DNA from 2 places in the Mycolicibacterium wolinskyi str. Jessa 2025 genome. Region 1 is predicted to be linked to the other one. Evidence: riboswitches for the same ligand, from Rfam matches in the RefSeq annotation. Region 1 holds a riboswitch; the other holds the start of a gene.
What was found. A riboswitch is a leader RNA that binds a small molecule or an ion and turns the genes downstream of it on or off. The one in region 1 is predicted to bind cobalamin.

Region 1 (5,375 bases):
AGCAGTGGATCGTGGGGAGAGGCGGCGCGGCCACGCCGGCTGTCGGGTTCGAGATGCGCGAGCGCCATCTCGACGCGGTCGCATCCGACCGTGATGCGGGCCCGCGGTGCCAGCCGGCGCAGCACCGCCAGCGTGGTCGCCTCCGGTTCGGTGAGCACCAGTACGTCGGCGAACTCGGCTTGGCCTACCACCACCTGTGCGGCCGTGCGGCCGTCATCGAGTTCGTCCTCGCCGACCGCCTGAGGCAGCCACGCCGAGGTGTCGACACAGCTGACGACCGCCTCGATACTCACGTCGCGCGCGGCCGGTCCGTCGATGTAGCCGGGGCCGACGCACACGTGGATGTTGTCGATCGCCCAACACACCGGCTCCGGCTCGAGCCACGGCATCAGTTGCACCACGATACGAGCGACGTCGCTGCGCCGGTGCAGGCGGCGGAGGAGCACGAGCAGGTCGTCGCGCACCGTGCAGGACACGCAGCCGTGGGCCAGCTCAAGCGGCCAGTCCGACGTGTCGGCCGCGGTGCCCACCGTCCGCAGCACCACCTGGCCGTCGTAGGTGTGGCGAACCAGCACGGTTCCCGGCTTGCGGCTCAACTGCTCGACGACGCGGTCGGTGTCGCCCTGGCCCGCCACCAGCACAACAGGCGTTCTCACCTGGCCTCCCGATTAACTATTGAAAACGATTATCATTATGCTTAAACAACGGTACCTCGAGGCGAAGGAGATTCAATGTCGGCCCACTGCCAAGTCACCGGGCGATCGCCCGGCTTCGGCAACACGGTGTCGCACTCACACAAGCGGAGTAGCAGGCGCTGGAACCCGAACATCCAGAACAAGACCTATTACCTGCCGAGTGAGGGGCGCCGGGTGCGGTTGCGGGTCAGCGCCAAAGGGATCAAGGTGATCGACCGCGACGGCATCGAGGCAGTCGTGGCCCGGCTGCGCAGTCGAGGGGAGAAGATCTGATGGCGCGCACCGACATTCGGCCGATCGTGAAGCTGAGATCCACTGCGGGAACCGGCTACACCTACGTGACGCGCAAGAACCGGCGCAACGATCCGGACCGCATCGTGCTGAAGAAGTACGACCCGGTGATCCGCAAGCACGTCGACTTCCGCGAGGAGCGCTGATGGCCAAGGTGTCCAAGATCGTCAAGAACGAGCAACGGCACAAGCTGGTCGCGCGCTACGCCGAACGGCGGGCCGAGCTCAAGGACATCATCCGGAATCCGGCGAGCACGAGAGAACAACGGGCCGCGGCGGTTTCGGCGTTGCAGCGACTTCCGCGTGACTCAAGTCCGGTGCGGCTGCGCAACCGCGACTCCGTGGACGGCAGGCCGCGCGGGCACCTGCGCAAGTTCGGGCTCTCCCGGGTTCGGGTCAGGGAGCTCGCGCATCGCGGCGAGCTGCCCGGCGTGCGGAAGTCGAGCTGGTAAATGGCCAAGAAGACTCCGCGAAAGCGCACGCCAGCAATTGAACTCAAGAAGCCGAGGCGCAATCAGCTCAAGGCTCTCGGCGTCACACACGTCGACTACAAAGACGTCCAACTGCTGCGGACCTTCATCAGTGAGCGGGGCAAGATCCGCTCGCGTCGGGTCACCGGACTCACCCCACAGCAGCAGCGACAGGTTGCCACGGCGATCAAGAACGCCAGGGAGATGGCACTGCTGCCGGTGGCGGGCACCCGCTGACCTACTATCGACACCGATAGGCGACTGCGGAACGTGGAAGCCGGTGTGAATCCGGCGCGGTCCCGCCACTGTGATCGCTCGGTCAGCGCGCTGACCGGCGAGAGCCAGACACACCCCGCAGTCGCCACCTCGCAAGCACTGGGGCGGATCTCCCCAGAGAGGATGGGAGAGCCCATGACCGGTCGTTGGATGGTCGTCGTGATGGCGTCATTGCTCTTGGCGTCGGGATGTGCCGGTAACGCCGCAACGCAGACCACAGCCGGCACTCCGCCGGGATTCCCGGTGACAGTGGACAACTGCGGCGTCACCACGACCTACGATCGGCCGCCGACCCGCGCGGTCGCCCTCAATCAGCATGCGATCGAGACGCTGCTGGCCCTCGGCCTGGAGAAGTCGATGGTCGGCACGTCCTATCTGGACGACCGGATCCTGCCGGAGTATCAGGCCGCCTACGACAGCGTGCCGGTGCTCGCCGAGGAGTATCCGTCCTATGAGGCACTGCTGGCGGTCGAGCCCGATTTCGTCTACGGCGGGTGGGACAGTGCCTTCGACGAGAAGGAGGGCCGCGCCCGGCACCGGCTCGCCGATGTGGGAATCGACACCTACCTCAACATCGAGGACTGCTCGTCCGAGCCCGCGACGATGTCCACGGTGGACGCCGAACTTCGCGGCATCGGACGGATTTTCGGAATCAGCGACCGCGCTGAGGAGCAGGTCGACCAGTTGCACCGCGACCTCGAACGGGCCGAGTCGAAAGTGCGGGGAGCCGCGCCCGTCACGGTAGCCGTCTACGACAGTGGTGAGGCGACGGTGTTCACGTCCGGCGGCAAGGGGATCGGCAACGAGATGATCACGGCCGCCGGTGGCGTGAACCTGTTCTCCGATGTCCCGAAGGTGTGGGCCGATGTGTCCTTCGAGCAGTTCGCCGAACGGTCGCCCGACGTCATCCTGATCTACGACTACGGCGATCAGCCCGTCGAGCAGAAGAAGAAGTTCCTGATGGGCCACCCCCTGCTGCAGCATGTCCCGGCGATCCGCGACGAGCGGTTCGCCGTGCTTCCGCTGTCGTCGGTGGTGGTGGGTGTGCGGATTGCCCGTGCAGTGGAAGCCCTTGCCAGGCAACTGCATCCGGAGCGGTTTTAGTGAGCCTTGCCGGCCGTCGCGGGATTCCGTACGGGTTGGTCCTGATGGCGCTCGCGGCGATGTTGGCGGCTGCGATGACCACGGGTGTCGCAGTCGGGTCGGTGCCCATCGCGCCGGGTGAGGTGTGGGCGATCGTCGCGCATGCCATTCATCCGGGACTGGCCGAACAGTCCTGGCCGGCAGTGCGCGAATCGATCGTGCTGGGCGCCAGGCTGCCGCGCGTGGTGCTGGCCGCGGTGATCGGCGCGGGCCTCGCGGCATGCGGTATGACGCTGCAGGCGGTGGTGCGCAATCCACTTGCCGATCCGATGTTGCTCGGGGTGTCCTCCGGCGCATCGGTCGGTGCGGTCGTCGTGCTGGTGCTCGGTGTGGGAGCCCTGCAGATCGTCACGCTTCCGCTCGCGGCGTTCGGTGGTGCGCTGGCCGCGCTTGTCGCGGTGTACTTCCTGGCCCGATCCGGCGGTCGGATGACTACGGTGCGGTTGATCCTGGCGGGCGTCGCGGTGGCCGAGGTGCTGTCCGCGCTGGCGAGCCTAATCATCGTCACGTCCGACGACCCGCACAAGGCGCAGGCCGCGGTGCGCTGGATGCTGGGCGGACTCGGCGGTGCCACCTGGCCGATGGTCTGGGTGCCCGCCGCGGTCGTATTCGTCGGTGTGGTCGTCCTTTTGGCGGTCACGCGGTCACTGAACCTGCTCTACACCGGCGAGGAGGCCGCGGCCTCGCTGGGCCTCGACGTGCACCGGTTCCGCGGCGCGATGTTCGTCGTCGTCGCGCTCATGGTCGGCGCCATGGTCGCGGTGAGCGGCACGATCGGCTTCGTCGGGTTGATCATGCCGCACGTCGTGCGCCTGCTGGTCGGCGCCGACCACCGCCGCGCCCTGCCCGCGGCCGCACTGCTGGGTGCCACGTTCCTCGTGGCGTGCGACATCGTCGCGCGAACCGTGGCCACGCCAGAGGAGCTTCCCGTCGGTATTCTCACCGCCCTCGTCGGCGGGCCGTTCTTCCTGTGGCTGATGCGGCGCAAGGCGCCGGCATGACGGCGCGGTGCTCGATCCAGTCGGTGTCGGTGACGATGCGCGGAAAGGCGTTGGTGCGCGACGTTTCGCTCGACGTCGCCCCGGGCGAGATGGTGGCGGTCGTAGGGCCCAACGGCGCGGGCAAGACCACCCTGCTGCGAACGCTGTACCGGGCCCAGCGACCCACCGCGGGGCAGATTCTCGTCGACGGCGACGATGTGTGGCGGCTCCCGGGCAAGCGTGCGGCGCAGCGGATCGCGGCCGTGCTGCAAGATATCGCAGGCGATTTCGAGTTGACCGTGTTCGACGTCGTGGCGATGGGGCGCACACCGTACAAGCGGTCGTTCGAAGGCGACAACGCCTCCGACCGCGACATCATCGAGTCGGCTCTCGCGGCCCTCGACATCGCCGAACTCGGCCACGCGCCGTTCAATCAGTTGTCCGGTGGTCAGAAGCAGCGCGCGCTGATCGCGCGAACATTGGCTCAACGTACCGACGTGATCGTGCTCGACGAACCCACCAATCACCTTGACCTACGGCATCAGCACGACGCCCTGCACTTGATGCGCGAGACCGGGGCCACCGTGATCGCCGCGCTGCACGACCTCAATCTCGCTGCGGCCTACTGCGACCGGATCTGCGTGCTCGATCGCGGGCAGATGGTCGCGGTTGGCACGCCGCACGAGGTGCTCACGGTCGACCTGCTCGCCGCGGTGTACGGCGTCGACGCTCGGATCGATGACACCATGGGTATGCCGCGGGTCACGGTTCTGCCGAGGATCCCCGCACCGTGAACGTCGACGAGATTCTCGCCGAAATCGCCACATTCGGCGGATTTTTCGGGATCGTCGTGGGTGGTGATTCCGACGGCTGGGTACCGGTCCGGCAATGCTACTCAGACGGCTGCGTCGACCTCATCGGGGCGACCGCCGAACGCTGTGGGACGACGGATCTTCGCATCGGCGCGTCTCTTGTGCAGTTCAGCCATGCCTCACGGCTGTGGTCACCCTTGCTCGCCTGCACGCCGGGCTATGGCGTCCTGCCCGATCTCGCACATCTCCAACGGTCCGGTACCGGAACCGAGCTCAGATTGCCCGACGCGTTCGGTGAATCCGCTTGCCTCGACGATGCGCTGCCGAACCGGTTGTACCGGATCGTCGTCGAAGACCATCTGGAGCCGCTCGCCGCGGGCATGCGCGTCAAGATGGCACCTCGGCTCCTGCACGGCAACGCCGCAGCCGCGCTGGTCGCGGCCGCAGACGAATTGACCCGTGCGCGGCCGGAATTGCGTGACCGGGTGGTGGCGCTGACGGAATCGTTGTTGGACATGGGCGTTCTGCGGGGCACCGGGGAGCTGACCGGCCTGACGTTTCGCCGCCGCAGTTGCTGTCTGTACTACCGGGTGCCGGGTGGAACTCACTGCCGGGACTGTGCGCTGGCAGGACGTCAATAGGCGTACGGGTGGGGTGGCGGATCGGTGCGTGACACCCGCTGCACCGTCATCGTGGGTATCGTGCGGCC
Region 2 (5,375 bases), 1.7 Mb from region 1:
CCCGTGCACGAGCACGTCGAGTCCCAGCTGCTCTTGAAGCTTGATGACATCGGCGATCTCGGCCCTCATCCGGCGCTCGTATTCGGCCGCGTCGATCCTGCCGGCCCGTAGGTCGGCGCGAGCGAGCCGAATGGCCGACGTCTGTGGGTAGGACCCGATGGTCGTCGTGGGCAACGACGGCAGCCGCAATCGGTCGTTCTGAGCGGCACGACGCACATCAGCAGGTCCACGCTCGGCGCCCGACGCCCTGATCGATGAGATGCGCGCGCGGATCTCGCCGTTGTCGAGCCGGGGATCGTTCTTGCGCGACGCGATTGCGCCGTTGGACGCCGCGACCTCGGCCGCGATCGCGTCCGGTCCGTCCTTCAGGCCGCGCGCCAGCACGACCACCTCGGTGACCTTCTCGGACCCGAACGCCAGCCAACTACGCAGGGCGTCGTCGAGTTGCGGCTCGGCGCCGAGACTGTACGGCACGTGCAGCGTCGAGCAGGATGTCGAAACGGCCACGCGGCCGGCGCATTCCGACAGCGCATCCAGACTGCCCAGCGCGGCTTCCAGATCGGTGCGCCACACGTTGCGGCCATCGACCACGCCGGCGACGACGAGCTTGTCGGCCAGCTCCGGCACGGCTGCGACGGCTGCGGCACGCCCGGCCACGAGGTCGACCCCGATCGCCTCGACCGGCGTACGGGCCAGTGCCGGCAGCACGTCGGCCAACTCGCCGAAGTATGTCGCGGCAAACAGCGCGGGGCGGTGCGCGAGGCCGGCTAGCCGCGCGTACGTGCGCTCGGCCAGTTCGGCACCGTTGTCGAGGATGTCGGTCACCAACACGGGCTCGTCGAGCTGCACCCACTGCGCGCCGTTGTCCGCGAGCAGCTCCAGCAGCTCGGCGTACACCCCGACGAGCTCGTCGAGCCGGTCGATCGGCGCACCGTTCCCCGCCTTCGACAGCGCCAGGAAGGTAATCGGTCCGATGACCACGGGACGTGCCGGAATATTGTGTGCCGCGGCTTCTTCCAACTCTGCGAGCACCTTGGCGGGATTCAGCGCAAAGGTGATCTCCGGACCGATCTCGGGAACGAGATAGTGGTAGTTGGTATCGAACCACTTGGTCATCTCCAGTGGCGCGATCACATCGGTCCCGCGAGCCGCGGCGAAGTACCGGTCGAGTTCGTCTGGAATCACCGCGACCCGAGACGGCAACGCACCCAACAGCACTGCCGTGTCCAGTACCTGGTCGTAGTAGGAGAAGGTGTTCACCGGGACCGAGTCCAGGCCCGCCGCGGTTAGCGCGCGCCAGGTTTCGCGGCGCAGACCGGCCGCGACGGCTTCGAGCTCGCCGCGGTCGATGCAACCGGCCCAGTATTTCTCGACCGCGCGCTTGAGTTCGCGGTTCGGGCCGATGCGAGGTGACCCGAGAACGGTGGCGGTGAACGGTGTAGCGGTTGTGCTCATGACGACGTCCTTCGAACTGCGACGGGATGGTCACCGCCAGCGGACGCCCGAGCCGAGCACGGTCACCCGCCACGAGCGGACCGCGTCGGCCACACGCCCATTCCACGAGGCGATGAACCACCGGGCGCGGCGCGCCCGGTACAACCGGCAGGTCTTCGGACTCGCAGGCACGCACGATGTTCGTGCACCTAGTGGCCGTCGCTTCCCAGCCGCAGTGTTCTGCGTGCCAGTGCTGATGACGGCGGTCGTTCCTGCATACCGCTGCGGGACAGTCCCGGATTCTCACCGGGTTCCCTCTCACGTCGCACCTCTTCAAGCGTGCGACGCTCGATGTCGACACCGGCCGAGGCCGGCATCGACAAACCAGCTGCGACGACCAGGTTACTCGCCGTCGCCGGCGCAGTACCGGCTCACCTGCGCAGCGACGCCTTGATGGTATCGGCGACCATCGCCGCCTGAGTGACGGTTTCCGACGCGGGTTTACAGGCCTGGACATCGATGATCACGTTCGCCTCGACCGCCAACACACGCTGGCATGACCGCGCCTGCACACCCGTTCCACGCGTGAACGGCATCGACAGCTCGGTGTCGGTCTCCGCCAGCGCCCCACTCTTCCACTTGGGTAACTGCTGACCGTTGAGATTGATGTTCACGTTGTGGTCGGCGCACTTCGACCACCGATCGGCCGACTCTCGATAGAAGTCACGGGCATCCTGCTCGGACGGGTAGGAGACCACCGATTGGACGACGAGGTTGTCCCAGTTGTCGGTGTCCGGTGAACGCAACAGCTGCTGACGCAGCGCGTTCCACCCGTCGCCGTATATCGCCGCCTCGTTAACCTGCCATACCCCAAGACAATTGAGGTTGGGCAGCAGATTGCGGTGATCACCCATCGTGGTCACCATCGGATGCGACGTCATCCCGGTGGTCGCCATCAGGGTGTTCATCTGATCGGTGCTGAGCAGCAGGCCGTTGAGGTCGGCGTCGCCGACAACGGTGGGCTCCGCATCGACGTTGCCGTGGCCCGCGCACCCGGTGAGCATGACAAGCAGGGCAATGAAGGCGGTCACACAGCGCAGCAGGCGGCGCTCAGGCATGCGTACCGGCCAGCGCGCACGCCATCTGGGCATTGTGGGCATCGTCGTTGAGTTCGCTGGCCGTCACATTCAGCGTGTCCCCGCTGCCCCGCAACCCCATCTTCAGCAACAGCTTGGTCGCGTCCACCGACCAGGCACGCATCGGGCTGGCGATATCGGGTGACAACCCCGGTGTCCCAGCCGCATTCATCGCCTTCGCAGCCGATTCCCGCAGTGCGGTACGACCGCTCACGTTGGTGGTATTGACGATCGGGTCCGAGTAGTCGGGACGGGTGCTGCCGTCGATCGTGTCCGCGAAATCCCCGTAGAACACCGATGCGTTGTCCAGCGCCTCGGCGAAAAGTGAGCACGCCGCGACCGCTGCCGGGCTGGCGTCACCGGCAGACACCGGGCCCGCGGCCATCGGATCGGGCGCCGGAGCCGTCGGATCCGGAACAGCCACCGGTGCCGCGGGTGCTGCAGGCGCGGGGGCAACCGCGCCCGCCTCGGTCTGGACGACCGCGTCGGGATCGGCAGACGCCGTTGGCCCCACTGCGATTCCGATGCCCAGTGCGACACCGAGCACCGCCAGACCTCGCCCACACAGGTTTGACGACCTCACCTAGTCCTCCAAAAATCCAACTGCCAGCACGCAATCGGGCATCGCCGGCCATTGCTCCCATACCGTCGGCGCAACATGTGTCTCAAAGGTGAACGACCGGCAAATGCTCCCGCTCCACCTGCCGTCCATTGCATGTCCGGGGCCTGGCACGCCACAGTTGAATGTATTACGTTGGTGCGCAGTCAATTACCAGGAAGTTCACAGTTTCCGGAAAACCCTGCCGGATGGGAATGTGGCGCGATGTGTTGGCGCTTTGTTCACCGTTTCGAAATGCGATCAGTTCATGATTCGTCGCGACAGATCCCTTGAATCCCTTGGCTTCTCCGAAGTTGTGTCGGCCCCAGCGGATTCAGTCCCCATGAGAGGCGCAAGTTCACGCATGTTGAATCGTTTTGCCAAACTGGCTGCAGTCTGCATGTTGGCCCCGATCGCGGTGGCCCCGCTTGCGTCAGCCGAACCCGTACCTCCGCCACCGGATCCCGCAGCGCCGGTCGCCGCACCGGCACCGCCTGCGCCGGACACCGGCGCGGTGCCGTCGGCCCCTCCGGGCGTCCTCGATACCCCCGACGGCTGGCACGTGACCGTCGCGGGCAGCAATGAGAGCCAGTTGCCGGTGGCGCCGTTGACCACCGCGGTGTCCTCGCGCGAGTACCTGGTGGCGGGCACGTTCACCGGCACGATCACCGGTTCCGGCAAGACCAAACTGACCGGTGGGACGCTCGAAGCCGGCCAGCAGATCGGCTGCGGAATTGTCTCTGACGAGACCGAGATCAACCCGGGCGCAAGCTTTTCCCCGTCCATCAGGGTGCCGTTCACCGGCGCGGCCACCGATGTGGGTTTCGGTACCGGTATCAACCTTCAGGGCAAGGTGTACCTCAAGCCGGGCACCGTGACGATCGTCCCCATCGACAAGAAGACCTTCAAGGGTGATTCCACCCGCGTCACCATCACCGGTGTCCGCATCAAGTTCGACCAGTGCGCCGGCCAGTCGTTCATCCGCTCGTACGCGACGCTCACCGCATCGACCGAGAACACCGACGACGTCATCACCTACCTCGGTGTCACCAAGGCTGTCTGACACACACCGGGATTCGGAAAGCGTGGTCGAGCCGGGTTTGCCTGGCTCGACCACGCTTTTTGTTGATCGTATTTGAATGCATTGATATTCGGGAATATTCGGTCGAGTCTGTTGGTTGCCACCCGCCGCAGTGCGTTTGCAGGAACATCACAGCTCCAGCATGCCCATTGGACGGTCGCACGGCCTGATCTGTTGCCCGACAGTTCACCGTCTCGCAATGCCATCCGTTCATGATTCGTCGCGACAGATTCCTTGAATCCCTTGGCTTCTCCGACAATTCGTTGATCCAGTGGATTCAGACCCCATGAGAGGCGCAAGTTCACGCATGTTGAATCGTTTTGCCAAACTGGCTGCAGTCTGCATGTTGGCCCCCATTGCGGTGGCCCCGCTTGCGTCAGCCGAACCCGTACCTCCGCCACCGGATCCCGCCGCGCCGGTGGCCGACGCTCCGCCGCCACCGGACAATGGCGTCGTCGCGTCTGCGGCGCCTGGCGTGGTCACCACTCCTGACGGCTGGACTCTGACGGTCGCGGCATCCAACGAAAGCCAATTGCCCGTTGCGCCTTTGACCACCGCCGTGTCCTCGCGCGAGTACATGGTCGCGGCCACCTTCACCGGCAGTGTGTCGGGCTCGGGCGAATCCACGCTGACCGGCGGGACATTGGACACCGGCTACCAGATCGGCTGCGGTATCGAGCTCGGCCAGGTCCGCCTGATCGGCTCGGTCGGCCTCAGCACCTCCGGATCCACGCTCGGCGGCCTGATCCCGACCGGACTGAGCGTTCCGCTGTCCGGAACCCTCGAAATCCACCTCAAGCCCGGTACCGTGAACAACGTTTCGGTGACCAAGAAGTCCTTCAAGGCCGCACCGGTGCGGGTCACGATCAAAGACGTCCACATCAAGCTCGACGGCTGCGCAGGCCAGTCCTTCCTGCGGTCCTACGCGATCCTGACCAGCTCGACGACCGACACCGACGACGTCGTCGCGTACTACGGCGTCACCAAGGCAGTCTGAGGTAACCCCGTGAAGCCGACACACCGCGTCGTGGCGGCCGGCATCCTGGCTCTCGGCGCGGCGGTCGCCTCAGCGGCGGCCGCCGGCGCCGAACCGGCTCCGGATGCACCCGCCAATCCGGCGGTTCCC

Region 2: linked by a shared signal. The riboswitch ahead of metE (5-methyltetrahydropteroyltriglutamate--homocysteine S-methyltransferase) and the one ahead of ACOI2T_RS03580 (ABC transporter substrate-binding protein) in region 1 are both predicted to bind cobalamin.

Annotation. Positions count from the first base shown of each region.
Region 1 is NZ_CP185960.1:689,980-695,354, forward strand. Features, by position in the region: gene mrf (ribosome hibernation factor-recruiting GTPase MRF) at 1-656, opposite strand, end outside; gene rpmB (50S ribosomal protein L28) at 732-968, shown strand; gene rpmG (50S ribosomal protein L33) at 968-1,132, shown strand; gene rpsN (30S ribosomal protein S14) at 1,132-1,437, shown strand; gene rpsR (30S ribosomal protein S18) at 1,438-1,692, shown strand; cobalamin riboswitch at 1,662-1,826, shown strand; gene ACOI2T_RS03580 (ABC transporter substrate-binding protein) at 1,867-2,835, shown strand; gene ACOI2T_RS03585 (FecCD family ABC transporter permease) at 2,880-3,875, shown strand; gene ACOI2T_RS03590 (ABC transporter ATP-binding protein) at 3,872-4,648, shown strand; gene ACOI2T_RS03595 ((2Fe-2S)-binding protein) at 4,645-5,307, shown strand; gene ACOI2T_RS03600 (TIGR03943 family putative permease subunit) at 5,301-5,375, opposite strand, start outside.
Region 2 is NZ_CP185960.1:2,346,985-2,352,359, reverse strand. Features, by position in the region: gene metE (5-methyltetrahydropteroyltriglutamate--homocysteine S-methyltransferase) at 1-1,455, opposite strand, end outside; cobalamin riboswitch at 1,585-1,814, opposite strand; gene ACOI2T_RS11715 (sensor domain-containing protein) at 1,866-2,525, opposite strand; gene ACOI2T_RS11710 (Rv2240c family protein) at 2,545-3,153, opposite strand; gene ACOI2T_RS11705 (MspA family porin) at 3,533-4,231, shown strand; gene ACOI2T_RS11700 (MspA family porin) at 4,557-5,246, shown strand; gene ACOI2T_RS11695 (hypothetical protein) at 5,256-5,375, shown strand, end outside.